Regions from separate parts of the Kluyvera intermedia genome, predicted to be linked through region 2. Evidence: predicted binding sites of a transcription regulator. Region 2 holds the regulator's gene; each other region holds the start of a gene.
What was found. The regulator CRP, encoded in region 2, controls carbon source genes, mostly activating them, when cyclic AMP is high. The targets are predictions, from matches to a motif close to ATGTGANNNNNNTCACAT.

Region 1: a site for CRP is predicted at 1,337-1,354, ahead of psiE (phosphate-starvation-inducible protein PsiE). Genes of this name have one in related genera too.
Region 3: a site for CRP is predicted at 1,387-1,404, ahead of U0026_RS11500 (sugar transporter). Genes of this name have one in related genera too.
Region 4: a site for CRP is predicted at 1,746-1,763, ahead of udp (uridine phosphorylase). Genes of this name have one in related genera too.

Annotation. Positions count from the first base shown of each region.
Region 1 is NZ_CP139986.1:4,400,711-4,404,236, forward strand. Features, by position in the region: gene malG (maltose ABC transporter permease MalG) at 1-524, shown strand, start outside; gene psiE (phosphate-starvation-inducible protein PsiE) at 880-1,290, opposite strand; gene U0026_RS21175 (L-cysteine desulfidase family protein) at 1,718-2,995, shown strand; partial or broken gene U0026_RS21180 (AzlC family ABC transporter permease) at 3,055-3,303, shown strand; one part of gene U0026_RS21185 (IS1-like element IS1B family transposase) at 3,352-3,526, shown strand, end outside.
Region 2 is NZ_CP139986.1:470,004-473,529, reverse strand. Features, by position in the region: gene U0026_RS02135 (phosphoribulokinase) at 1-549, shown strand, start outside; gene U0026_RS02130 (OsmC family protein) at 609-1,013, opposite strand; gene crp (cAMP-activated global transcriptional regulator CRP) at 1,318-1,950, shown strand; gene U0026_RS02120 (YccS/YhfK family putative transporter) at 2,003-3,526, shown strand, end outside.
Region 3 is NZ_CP139986.1:2,377,158-2,380,683, reverse strand. Features, by position in the region: gene U0026_RS11510 (L-lactate dehydrogenase) at 1-440, shown strand, start outside; gene U0026_RS11505 (PhzF family phenazine biosynthesis protein) at 496-1,284, opposite strand; gene U0026_RS11500 (sugar transporter) at 1,481-2,680, shown strand; gene U0026_RS11495 (MarC family NAAT transporter) at 2,766-3,434, opposite strand.
Region 4 is NZ_CP139986.1:4,500,264-4,503,789, forward strand. Features, by position in the region: gene rmuC (DNA recombination protein RmuC) at 1-719, opposite strand, end outside; gene udp (uridine phosphorylase) at 860-1,621, opposite strand; gene U0026_RS21640 (dienelactone hydrolase family protein) at 1,859-2,674, shown strand; gene metE (5-methyltetrahydropteroyltriglutamate--homocysteine S-methyltransferase) at 2,774-3,526, opposite strand, start outside.

The DNA of each region.
Region 1 (3,526 bases), 800 kb from region 2:
AAGGGATGTTGATTTTCCAGATGTTCCCGGCGGTGCTGTCACTGGTCGCGTTGTATGCCTTGTTTGACCGCCTGGGCCAGTACATTCCGTTTATCGGCCTGAACACCCACGGCGGGGTGATCTTCGCCTACCTCGGCGGCATTGCGCTGCACGTGTGGACGATTAAAGGTTACTTCGAAACCATTGATAACTCATTGGAAGAAGCAGCGGCGCTGGATGGCGCTACCCCATGGCAGGCATTCCGCCTGGTCTTGCTGCCGCTCTCCGTACCGATTCTGGCGGTGGTCTTTATCCTGTCGTTTATCGCCGCAATTACCGAAGTACCGGTTGCATCACTGCTGCTGCGTGATGTGAACAGTTACACCCTGGCCGTGGGTATGCAGCAATACCTCAACCCGCAAAACTATCTGTGGGGCGATTTTGCTGCAGCGGCTGTTCTTTCCGCCATCCCTATTACCGTGGTCTTCCTGCTCGCGCAGCGTTGGCTGGTAAACGGCCTCACGGCCGGCGGCGTGAAGGGCTAAGTTTCATCGTTACATACACAAAATCATTCGAGGTGCATTAAGGCGGCAAGCGAATGAATCCCAGGAACGTACACAAGTACGTGACTGGGGTGAAAGAGTTCAGCCAACGTAGAGGCAACTTGAATGATGACGTGTATACGCCACTGATATCATCCTCAACTTGTATTAACCCTAACTTGTGACTGTTTGGCGCTCTTCGGAGCGCCATTTTTTTAGTTGAGGTGTAGCGTCCGAAAGTAGCCCGGACGAGGCGTCTGGAAGGTTCGGCACTCATCCCGGCGGCGCTTCGCTTGGCCGGGCTACGGGTGCAGTGTAGGCCCGATAAGCGCAGCGCCATCGTGCAATCCAGCGCGGGTCATTCTCGCTTGAGCCGTTTCGAGTTACATAACCATAGCGTAATCACCAGCAGCAAAATGGCAGCGGAGTAAATCAACACATCCAGCGGCGAGGTATGATCAACAATAATCAATCTCACAATCGCCGTAATACCGATATAGACAAAATAACGCAGCGGGAAGTGAAAACCGGATTGAAAGTACTTCACAATCAGGGCAATGAATTCGAAGTAAAGGAAATAAACAACTAATCCTTCTACCAGCTCATATTTACTGGTGCGTTCCGGTGCGAACAACACATCAGCCAGATGCAAAGTTTCTTTACCGAGGAAAACGATCAGAATCAAGCCAAGGCATAGCAGCCCCAGATTCAATACGGTCTGGAGAATGGTGGAGATAAATTCCACAAGGGGGCGTGATAGTGACGTCATTGCGAGCACCTCTTTTGCTGGGCCGAGCCTTTTGTATAGCGTAAAAGTGTGATCTAGATCTAGTTTTTTCATCACTATCGTCCCATTCCGTACGCCCATAAATCGGTTACAGAATGCACTTAACTTAGGGTCATTATTCTTGTCATCTTTGGAAACATTTCTCTTTTTACACCCTAAAAAGAAAAAAATTTTTCTTTTGATTACGTGATCGACTTAACTAAATCCCCTATCAAGGTCAAAAAATAAAAAAATCACACCTTAAAAATCAACGAATTAACATATTAAAAACATAATACAGCCACTATTTTAATAAGAGAATGCTTTTCCCCATTACCCGATAAATAGTATGGAATTAGAGTAAGTTTTTTCTCAAGAAAAAATCTACATTAGCCCTACTAACAACACGTTTATTCTGGAAGTGCATAGCATGAGCAATGATAGTTCCTCACTCTTTATTCAGTGGTTAAAGAAAGAAGTCGCTCCGGCATTAGGCTGTACTGAGCCGGTTGCTATCGCATTCACAGCAGCCTATGCGGCAAAATATCTGGATCAGCCCTGCGATAAAATCAGCGGTTTTATTTCGGCCAATCTGTATAAAAATGCCATGGGCGTAACCATTCCCGGCACCACCGTTTCTGGCGTTAATCTTGCAGCGGCCATTGGCGCTTTTGGTGGTCATCCAGAAAAAGGTCTACAAACGCTGGAAGGCATTACGCAACACCATGTTGAATTAGCACAGGCGCTAATTAGTCTGAATAGTGTGAATATCGACGTGCAAGATACGCCCGACTTTATTCACCTCGACCTCACCGTCAACGCCGCTGAACAGGCCTGCCGCGTGGTGGTAAAAGGCTCACATACAAATGTGGTTGAGATTTACCTTAATGGTGAGCCACAAGCATTACCGCAGCCAAAAAATGCCGCTGAAAAGCAGCGCGAACTCTCTACCTTCAGCTTACAAGAAGCTTTCGATTTTATTACCACAGCACCTTTCGAAGACATTGCTTTTATACTGGAAGCCGGTCGTCTGAATTCGGCATTATCGCAGGAAGGCAAAACCAAGAAATACGGTTTGAATATTAACGGCACCTTCTCTGATGCGGTTAATAAAGGGCTGATGAGTAACGACCTGATGAGCAAAGTCATCATCAACACCGTTGCCGCGTCCGATGCCCGCATGGGTGGCGCACCGGTGATTGCGATGTCAAACTTTGGTTCGGGTAATCAGGGAATTACTGCCACTATGCCAGTAGTTACGGTCGCAAATCATCTCAACGCCGATGAAGACACACTCGCACGCGCGCTGGCACTTTCCCACCTGACTGCTATTTCCATCCATTCTCGCTATACGCGACTGTCCGCATTATGCGCCGCCTCAACCGCAGCCATGGGCTCGGCCGCTGGGATGGCCTGGTTATTTACCCGCAATCTCAACACCATCAATGCCGCCGTGATTAATATGGTGAGCGATGTCACCGGGATGATTTGCGATGGTGCTTCAAACAGCTGTGCGATGAAAGTCTCTTCAGTAGTTTCCAGCGCCTTTAAATCCGTACTGATGGCCATGCAGGATAGCTGCGCCAGCGCCAATGATGGCATTGTTTGTAATGACGTCGAGCAAACCATTAATAACCTGTGCCGCTTGGTTATTAAGCCGATGACGCATACCGATAGGGAAATTATCAGCATTATGGTCGCGAAGTAATTCGCGGCTTTCCGCCCATTCCCTAATAAGCCGATTGTTAATTCGGCAGGTATTATCTTATGAGTAAGAAAGCAATACTGCGTGGCATGAGCGCCATTACGCCGCTGTGCATCGGTGATTTTCCATTTTCATTTATTGTCGGTGCATTAAGCGTGAGCGCCGGGATGAGTATCTGGCAAAGTACCGTATGGTCAACTATTGTGATTGCCGGCTCAGCCCAAATGCTGGCGCTAAATATGTTGAAAACAGGCGCCAGCATTGGCGTGATTATTTTCACGACTCTCATTATTAACTTACGCCAGGTGATGCTGCCAACTTACTGATTTAGTGTATGATGGTGTTTTTGAGGTGCTCCAGTGGCTTCTGTTTCTATCAGCTGTCCCTCCTGTTCAGCTACTGACGGGGTGGTGCGTAACGGCAAAAGCACCGCCGGACATCAGCGCTATCTCTGCTCTCACTGCCGTAAAACATGGCAACTGCAGTTCACTTACACCGCTTCTCAACCCGGTACGCACCAGAAAATCATTGATA
Region 2 (3,526 bases):
CCGTGGAATCAGGTGCCGGGAACGTTCACCCCCTGGCAACCCTTGCAGGAGCCAACCGATGTCTTGTTCTATGAAGGGCTACACGGCGGCGTAGTGACGCCACAAAATGATGTCGCGCGCCATGTGGATTTGTTGGTGGGCGTGGTGCCTATCGTTAACCTTGAGTGGATCCAGAAAATGATCCGCGACACCAGCGAGCGCGGGCACTCGCGTGAAGCGGTGATGGATTCGGTGGTGCGTTCGATGGAGGACTACATCAACTACATTACGCCGCAATTTTCCCGCACACATATCAACTTCCAGCGCGTCCCGACGGTCGATACTTCAAACCCTTTCGCCGCCAAAAGCATTCCATCGCTCGATGAGAGCTTTGTGGTCATTCACTTCCGTAATCTTGATAACATCGATTACCCGTGGCTGCTGGCGATGCTGCAAGGATCGTTTATTTCGCACATGAATACGCTGGTGGTTCCCGGCGGCAAGCTCGGGCTGGCGATGGAGCTCATCATGATGCCGCTGGTGCAGCGTTTGATGGAAGGAAGAAGCTAAACGGCGTTAACAGCGTTCCCGGCGGCGCTGCGCTTGGCCGGGCTACGTGTCATATGCAATTAGCCTTCAATCACTTCATAAGAGTGGGTGATATTCACCGCTTTTTCGAGCATCAGCGCAACCGAGCAGTATTTCTCAGCAGACAGGGACACCGCACGAGCAACCGCGGCATCTTTAAGATCCTTACCCGTCACGATGAAGTGCAGGTTGATATGTGTGAACAGGCGCGGCGCCTCTTCACGACGTTCGGAAGTCAGTTTCACTTCGCAATCAGTGACGTCATTGCGACCCTTTTGCAAAATGGAAACCACATCAATTGCACTACAGCCACCGGCTGCCATCAGGACCACTTCCATCGGGCTTGGGGCTTTATCACCCGAGTTGCCGTCCATCAAAATCTGGTGGCCTGAAGCGGACTCACCGAGGAAGGTTAAGCCTTCAATCCATTTCACACGCGCTTGCATATTATTTAACTCCCAGGTTGCAATTTTCTTCTCAGATTACGCGTACATAACAATTCTCGCAATGGAAGGCGATCGCCGTCATGCTGAAGCGAGACACCAGGAGACACGCGCCGAAAGCTATGCTAAAACAGTCGGGATGCTACGGTAATACATAAACGTACTGCATGTATGCAGAGGACATCACATTACAGGCTGCGGCACGATTCGACAGCCGACTTCCCAGGTAACGGGAAGGATACTATTGCAACCAGTGGCTGCAATGTTTTTGCCGCTGGGAAGAGCTTATAACAGAGGATAACCGCGCATGGTGCTTGGCAAACCGCAAACAGACCCGACTCTCGAATGGTTCTTGTCTCATTGCCATATTCATAAGTACCCATCGAAGAGCACGCTGATTCACCAGGGTGAAAAAGCTGAAACGCTGTATTACATCGTCAAAGGCTCAGTGGCTGTACTCATCAAGGATGAAGAAGGCAAAGAGATGATCCTCTCTTACCTCAACCAGGGTGACTTTATCGGCGAGTTAGGCCTGTTCGAAGAAGGCCAGGAACGCAGCGCATGGGTACGGGCAAAAACCGCTTGTGAAGTTGCTGAAATCTCTTATAAAAAATTCCGTCAGCTGATTCAGGTAAACCCAGACATCCTGATGCGTTTGTCTTCGCAAATGGCACGTCGTCTGCAGATTACCTCTGAAAAAGTCGGCAACCTGGCATTCCTGGACGTGACCGGACGTATCGCCCAGACCCTGCTGAATCTGGCCAAACAGCCGGACGCAATGACCCACCCAGACGGTATGCAGATTAAAATCACCCGTCAGGAAATCGGTCAGATCGTTGGTTGTTCCCGCGAAACCGTGGGCCGTATTCTGAAAATGCTGGAAGATCAAAATCTGATCTCCGCACACGGCAAAACGATTGTCGTCTACGGCACCCGCTGATCCAGCCAAAACGGCATAGTGCTAACGCAGTATGCCGTTTTTGTTTCCCCTCATGTGGCGCAGGCTGATTTACCACCCGGAAGTCAACTATGCACTGCGGCAAACGCTGGTGTTATGTTTGCCGGTCGCCATTGGCCTGCTCTTCGGCCATCTTCAACAAGGCCTGCTGTTCTCGTTAGTTCCCGCTTGCTGCAATATCGCCGGTCTTGATACCCCGCATAAACGTTTTTTCAAACGTCTGACTATCGGCGGCTGCCTGTTTGCCGGATGCAGTCTGGCGGTACAGCTATTACTGGCAAAAGAGGTCCCGCTACCGCTCATCCTGACCGTGCTCGCCCTTTTACTTGGGGTGACAGCTGAAATCAGCGCGTTACATGGACGACTGCTACCCGCCTCGCTGATTGCCGCTATTTTCACCCTCAGTCTTGCGGGCAATATGCCTATCTGGCAGCCGCTACTGCTCTATGCGCTCGGCACACTGTGGTACGGATTATTTAACTGGTGGTGGTTCTGGATGTGGCGCGAACAGCCGCTGCGCGAATCGCTGAGCCTGCTCTATCGCCAGCTCGCCGACTACTGTGAAGCCAAGTACAGCCTGCTGACTCAGCATACTGACCCCAGCACTGCGCTGCCACCGCTGTTAAACCGTCAGCAAAAGGTGGTGGATTTAATCTCCCAATGCTACCAGCAGCTGCACATGCTGGCGGCGAACCAGCACAACGATTACAAACGCCTGCTGCGCGCTTTTCAGGTAGGGCTGGATTTACAGGAGCATATCTCCGTTAGCCTGCACCAGCCGGAAGAGGTGCAAAAGCTCGTTGAGCGTAGCCACGCGGAAGCAGTGATCCGCTGGAACGCTCAGACCGTCGCCGCACGTTTGCGCGTGCTGGCGGATGATATTCTCTACCACCGCTACCCTAGCCGTTTCACCATGGACAAGCAGATTGGCGCGCTGGAAAAAATCGCTGACCAACATCCTGATAATCCGGTCGGCCAGTTCTGCGCCTGGCACTTCAGCCGAATCGCCAGAGTGTTACGAGCCCAGCGCCCACTGTATCCGCGAGACCTGATGGCGGATAAAGAACGTCGCCTGCCGTTGTTCCCGGCAATCAAGAGCTACCTGTCGCTAAAATCCCCCGCCCTGCGCAACGCGGGCAGGCTAAGCGTCATGCTGAGTATCGCTAGCCTGATGGGCACAGCGCTGCATCTGCCAAAACCGTATTGGATCCTGATGACGGTACTGCTGGTAACGCAAAACGGCTATGGCGCAACCCGCGTACGAATTTTCCATCGGGCAGCAGGTACGCTTGCTGGTCTGGTGATTGCAGCCATCGCCCTGCACTTCCACGCACCACAAGGGCTAGCGCTTGCCGGGATGCTGGTTATCACACTCAGCAGCTACCTGATTATTCGCCGCAGCTATGGTTGGGCCACCGTTGGTTTTACCGTCACGGCGGTATATACCCTACAAATTCTCACGTTAAATGGTGAACAGTTTATCGTTGCCCGCTTTATCGACACCATCATCGGCTGCCTGATTGCCTTCGGCGGTATGCTCTGGCTGTGGCCACAATGG
Region 3 (3,526 bases), 1.9 Mb from region 2:
AGAGCATCGATGCTTTTATTCTTGGCGAACACGGCGACAGCCAGTTCCCGGTGTGGTCACACTCTTCGGTATACGGTTCGCCCATCGAGCAGGTTTATCAACACCGCACAGGGAAACGTCTTGACCGTCAGGCAATGGCCGACCAGGTTCGTAAACTTGGGTTTGAGATTTATGCGGGCAAAGGTTGTACCGAGTACGGTATTGCGGGCACCATCGCCGAAATCTGCCGCAATATTTTCACCGGCAGTCATCGGGCGCTGGCGATCTCCTGCATTCTGGACGGGGAGTACGGTGTCGAGGGTGTGGCTATTGGCGTGCCCGCGGTACTGGCGCAAAATGGCGTTCAGCAGGTCATTGAGTTGCAGCTAGCGCCTGAGGAACGTGAGAAGTTCGCCCATTCCGTTGAGGTTATCAAAAACAATATTACGCTGCTGCCGTAGCAGCGCTTATACGACTGTCGGCGACACCTAAACCAGATGCAGCCCTGCTTCCGGATTATCCCAGCCGCGCTTTCCCCTGCAAATAGGTTCTCGCCGTCCCGCTCATCAGCACCCTATCACCCACCCATTCACAGCGAATATCGCCGCCGCGCGCTGATACCTGCCGCGCCAGCATCTGTGTTTTACCCAGTTTCGCCCCCCAGTATGGGATGAGCATGGTATGCGCGGAGCCGGTGACCGGATCTTCCCAGACGGCTTCACCCGGTGAGAAGAATCGGCTGACAAAATCATACTCACCATCCCCCTTAGCGGTGATCGAAACTTTATGTTCGCCAGGCGTCATGGCACCGATATTCGGCGCCAGCGCTTCAACCTGTTGACGGTTTTCCAGCTCAATGACCCATGCGCGACCTTTATGCGCACTGAGATAATGGTTAATGCCCAACGCCTGCAACATTTCCGGCGGTGGCGTCGCGGCTTTCGTATCACAGGCAGGAAAATCCAGCGTCATCCATTCGCCGGCCCGCGTGACGGTGAGACGCCCGGAGAGGGTGTCGAAATGGATACGAGCATCCGGGTAGTCAAGATGGTTAAACACAACATGCGCACTGGCAAGCGTGGCATGACCGCAGAGATTGACTTCGTTTTGGGTGGTGAACCAGCGCAGCGCAAAGCCGCTTTGCTGCTTCACCATAAAAGCCGTTTCTGATTGATTATGCTGACGCGCCATTTTAAGCAGCATCTCATCAGGTAACCAGTCATTAAGAAGACAAACGGCCGCCGCATTACCGCCAAAAGCGTCGCGGCTAAAGGCATCAACCATATAAAAATCAATCTCGTGCATGTCCCACCAACCCTCTATATGCTTTTAGGCAAACTGACATAAAAAATGAACAGCGACAAGTTTCTTTGCTATTTATACGTGACGTTGTCACCCATATGAAAAGTGAGAGATTGGTCACATAATGATTGTATTTGCAGCATTAATAGCTTTAAGATCATCCATCACCCTGTCCTTTTACGCCCCTGGTTCCTTATATATGACAACAAACACGGTCTCTCGTCGGGTCGCGTGGCTTCGGGTAGTCACGCTGGCTATCGCTGCCTTTATTTTTAATACCACTGAATTCGTGCCGGTGGGCTTACTGTCAGATATCGCCAACAGCTTCGGCATGAAAACCGCTGAAGTCGGTATTATGTTGACCATCTATGCCTGGGTTGTCGCGTTGATGTCGCTGCCGTTTATGCTGCTGACCAGCCAGATGGAGCGACGCAAGTTGCTCATTGGATTGTTCATTTTGTTTATTGCCAGCCATGTATTGTCGTTTTTGGCGTGGAACTTTACCGTGCTTGTCGCGAGTCGTATCGGGATTGCCTTCGCCCACGCGGTTTTCTGGTCAATCACGGCATCGCTGGCTATTCGTATGGCTCCAGCTGGAAAACGCGCTCAGGCCCTGAGCCTTTTAGCCACCGGTACCGCGCTGGCCATGGTCTTTGGCATTCCTATTGGTCGCGTTGTCGGGCTGTATTTCGGCTGGCGCACGACCTTCTTCGCGATTGGTGTGGGCGCGCTGATTACGCTGCTGGCGCTGGTTAAACTGCTGCCACGTCTGCCAAGCGAACATTCTGGTTCACTGAAAAGCCTGCCGGTGCTGTTCCGTCGTCCGGCGTTGGTCAGCATCTATCTGTTGACCGTGGTGGTGGTGACCGCCCATTACACCGCCTACAGCTATATTGAGCCATTCGTACAAACCGTTGCCGGACTCAGTGGCAATATGGCGACCGTATTGCTGCTTATTCTTGGCGGCGCAGGAATTATTGGTAGTGTGCTATTCGGTAAGCTGGGTAATAAACATGCTTCCGGGTTAATCAGCGGGGCAATCGGCCTGCTGCTGGCCTGCTTGTTATTACTGCTGCCCGCAGCGCAAGACGTCACTCATCTGGCGATACTCAGTATCTTCTGGGGAATTGCCATCATGGTGATTGGCCTGGGTATGCAGGTTAAGGTGCTGGCGCTGGCGCCGGATGCCACCGACGTGGCGATGTCACTGTTCTCCGGGATTTTCAATATCGGGATTGGGGCGGGAGCGCTGCTGGGCAGCCAGATCAGTACACATCTGTCGATGTCGTCGATTGGTTATGTTGGCGCGGTGCCTGCGGTCGCGGCGCTTATCTGGTCGGTGGTTATTTTCCGCCGTTGGCCCGATGCGTCTTTAGGCGCACAGGCACAGCGGCATTAAAAGCGTCCCAGCGGCGCTGCGCTTGGCCGGGCTACATTTACACAGTCGTAGCCCGGCCAAGGCGTTTACGCCGCCCCGGGAAACATCATGCGTGATAGGTCGAGATAATCTCCAGCACGCCGTTAATAATAAACTGCACGCCCATACATACCAGCAGGAAGCCCATCAGACGGGAAATAGCCTCAATCCCCCCTTTCCCCACCAGACGCATAATCGCCCCGGAGCTTCGTAAGCAGCCCCAAAGAATGACGCCGACGAGCGCGAAAATAATCGGTGGCGCCACCAGAATCACCCAATCCGGGAAATTTGCGCCATGTTTTACCGTCGATGCCGAACTGATGATCATCGCTATCGTCCCCGGCCCCGCAGTGCTTGGCATTGCTAACGGGACAAAGGCGATATTGGCCGTAGGTTCTTCTTTTAACTCTTCCGATTTACTTTGCGCTTCCAGCGACTCATGCGCCTTCTGCTGCGGGAACAACATGCGAAAACCAATAAAAGCCACGATCAGCCCCCCGGCAATACGCAGCCCAGGTATTGATATTCCGAATGTGTTCATCACCACCTGGCCCGCGTAGTACGCCACCATCATGATGGTGAACACATAAACAGAAGCCATCAGCGATTGCCTGTTTCGCTCGGCGCTGTTCATATTACCCGACAGCCCGAGGAACAGGGCGACGGTGGTTAACGGGTTCGCCAGCGGTAGCAATACCACCAGCCCAAGCCCTATTGCTTGAAAAAGTTCCTTCATAAGCGCTCAAAAATCCTGTCTGTTTAACGAAAAAAATGTGCTGAATACAAGGGATAGCCGTTCAGCACCGTATCTCTTGCTCTATACGGCTG
Region 4 (3,526 bases), 700 kb from region 2:
TGCATGCGGGAGCTGGCGTCGGTGTTAATGCTGACCTGGGTTTCATACTCATGACCTTCGCGTAGGCCAGAAGCTTCCAGAACGCGGGTGAGAACCACTTCGCCCCAGTTACCCTGGGTTTTGTTATCCCCTTTTAGCGCCCGGGTCAGATTGACTGCTTCCTGCGCCATTTGGGCATTCAACTGTTGCAGATTACGAATTTCATGCGCCAACGTGTGGCGCTCACGCGCTTCCTGACCAAAGCTGTCCTGAACCTGACGACGAAAACCATCAAGCTGTTCACGTAACGGCGTCAACAGGCCGTGTAGACTTTGACGGTTTTGTTCATCCACCCGACGATTGCTCTGCTCAAAGATACGGTTGGCGAGGTTCTCAAACTGCTCGCTCAGGCGTTGTTCGCTGTTGAGCATCAGGCAGTGTTTTTCATCACCGTGCTGGCGAGTGGTCTCCAGCAACGTGGTCACTTCGCGCAGATCGACTTCGAGCGACGAGTTGATTTCTCGCAGGCTACGCAGCTCGTTGTTAAGCAGTTCACACTCTTCGCGCCAGTGGGCGTTCTGGGCAATGTGTTGTTTCGCGGCACTTAATTCACCGTACACATCTCGCTCTTCCGCCAACTGCTCGGCACGCTGATGCGCCACACGATAGCTCGCAGCCAGCCAGCCAATCGCTATGCCCGCCAACGCCACTAACGCATAAATCACCACGGCAATATCCACAACGCCCCCTACTTAAACCGGTTATCTGCACAAAATAGAATTGTGCTGTATAAACGTCCAGTTTTAAAGCAGTTTCCTGCGAGCCGCTGCGCAAAAAGAAAAAGGCCGAACAAGTCGGCCTTTTACGAAGGAGAGGAAAACTACAGCAGGCGACGCGCCGCTTCTACCACGATTTTCACCGCGTGGCTTTCGGTCTTCTTCATGGTCTCTGCGTTAGGAATTTCCTGCTGGGTGCGGTTGACGATAACGCCAGCAACCATCCCCGCGCGCAGACCCTGGCTTGAGCACATGGTCAGCAGGGTAGCGGATTCCATTTCGTAGTTCATCACGCCCATTGACTGCCACTCTTCCATCGAACCTTTGTAGTTTCTCACTACGCGGCCAGAGAAGGTGTCATAGCGTTCCTGACCTGGGTAGAAGGTGTCTGATGATGCAGTCACGCCCACATGAGTGGTCGCGCCGATAGCTTTCGCCGCTTCAACCAGCGCAGAGGTACAGGCGAAATCAGCAACCGCTGGGTATTCCATTGGGGCAAAATGCAGGCTCGCGCCGTCAAGACGGACGGATGCGGTAGTCACCAGTACATCGCCAACGTTGATGTGCGGCTGAATAGCGCCGGTGGTGCCCACACGCAGGAAAGTGCGGATACCCAGCTGTGCCAGTTCTTCCACGGCAATAGAGGTAGACGGGCCACCGATACCGGTCGAGCAAACGATGACTGATTTGCCATCCAGTTCAGCACGCCAGGAGGTAAATTCACGATGAGATGCCAGTTTTACCGGCTTATCCATCAGCGCGGCGATCTTTTCCACACGCTCCGGGTCACCGGGGACGATCGCAAGCGTAGCCCCTTGTAAATCGTTTTTAGTGAGGCCGAGATGAAAAACATCAGACTTGGACATAAAGAACTCCTCTGTGGTTTAAGTTTTGCAGAAGAAGCAAAAATGTACTTTATAGAAGACCACGATACTTTTTCGTGACTACCATCACTAAGGAATAAAAATATTACATTAAATTCCATGCAATTAGTGATTCACATCACATTAACAAGTTATTGTGATCGTCAGCTGCACAAAAATACGCCGTATTCAGGCACTGTGATTCTGCTATGAGTTCATTACAAGGGTACGGAGAATGCCATGACAATCAATAAACAACCTGGATTTGCATCTGCTGCTTCACCTCATGCCTCGACTACCGTCCATACGCCCGAAGAGGCTATTACGGCGGGAGAAACCTCCATTCCCTCACAGGGAGATACGCTGCCGGCTTATCAAGCCCGACCAAAACATAGCGATGCGCCTCTCCCGGTAATCATCGTAGTGCAGGAGATTTTTGGCGTCCACGAACACATCCGTGATATCTGCCGTCGGCTGGCGCTGGAGGGTTATCTGGCTATCGCACCAGAACTCTATTTCCGCCAGGGCGATGCCAGTGACTATGACGATATCCCGTCATTGTTCAGCGGTCTGGTATCAAAAGTTCCCGATGCCCAAGTGCTGGTCGACCTCGACCATGTTGCCAGTTGGGCTGCGCGCAACGGCGGTGATGCCAATCGCTTGTCGGTGACCGGTTTTTGCTGGGGAGGACGTATTGCATGGCTGTATGCCGCGCACAATCCACAGCTGAAAGCCGCGGTGGCCTGGTATGGTCGCCTGACCGGTGACAAGACATTAAACAATCCAAAACACCCGGTTGATGTGGCGGTAGACCTTAGCGCACCGGTGCTTGGGCTGTACGGCGGGCAGGATACAGGGATCTCACTTGAGTCCGTCGAAACAATGCGTCATGCGCTACGCGCGGCTAATGCGAAAGCCGAGATTGTGGTGTATCCCGACGCCGGACACGCGTTTAATGCCGATTATCGCGAAAGTTACCATGAAGAGTCAGCTAAAGATGGCTGGCAACGGATGCTGGCGTGGTTTGCGCAGTATGCGGGGAAGAAAAGCCAGTAGCCTAATAAAGTAGCCCGCCCAAGCGAAGCGCCGCCGGGATTCGGCTCCCGAGCCTTCCCGGAGTCGGCGCAAACACCTCGTCCGGGCTACCTTGTTTTTTTACGCCTGCCGCAGATTTTGCGCGGCTTTCACCATATTCGCCAGCGCGGCCCGGGTTTCCGGCCAGCCGCGCGTTTTCAGGCCGCAGTCGGGGTTAACCCACAGACGTTCCGCCGGAATACGTTGCTCGGCTTTCTTCAGCAGCGCTTCAATCCATTCCACGCTCGGCACGTTTGGCGAGTGAATGTCGTACACGCCAGGCCCGATATCATTCGGGTAGTCGAACTCTTCGAACGACTCCAGCAGTTCCATATCAGAACGCGAGGTCTCAATGGTAATGACGTCCGCATCCAGCGCCGCGATGGAATCCATGATGTCGTTGAACTCGCAGTAACACATGTGAGTGTGGATCTGCGTGTCGTCCTTCGCCACTGAGGCATTAATACGGAAGGCTTCCACGCCCCACTCCAGATACGCCGCCCAGTCACTACGACGCAGCGGCAGACCTTCACGCAGCGCTGGTTCGTCGATCTGGATGATACCGATACCGGCAGCTTCCAGATCCGCGACTTCATCACGCAGCGCCAAGGCAATCTGCTTAGCAATAGTTTCGCGGGTCACATCTTCACGTGGGAATGACCAGCAAAGAATGGTCACCGGGCCAGTCAGCATGCCTTTGACCGGTTTGTCGGTCAGCGATTGGGCGTATTTTGCCCATTCCACGGTAATCGCTTGCGGGCGACTGACATCGCCAATCACCACCGGCGGTTTCACGCAGCGTGAGCCATAGCTCTGTACCCAACCGTTTTGCGT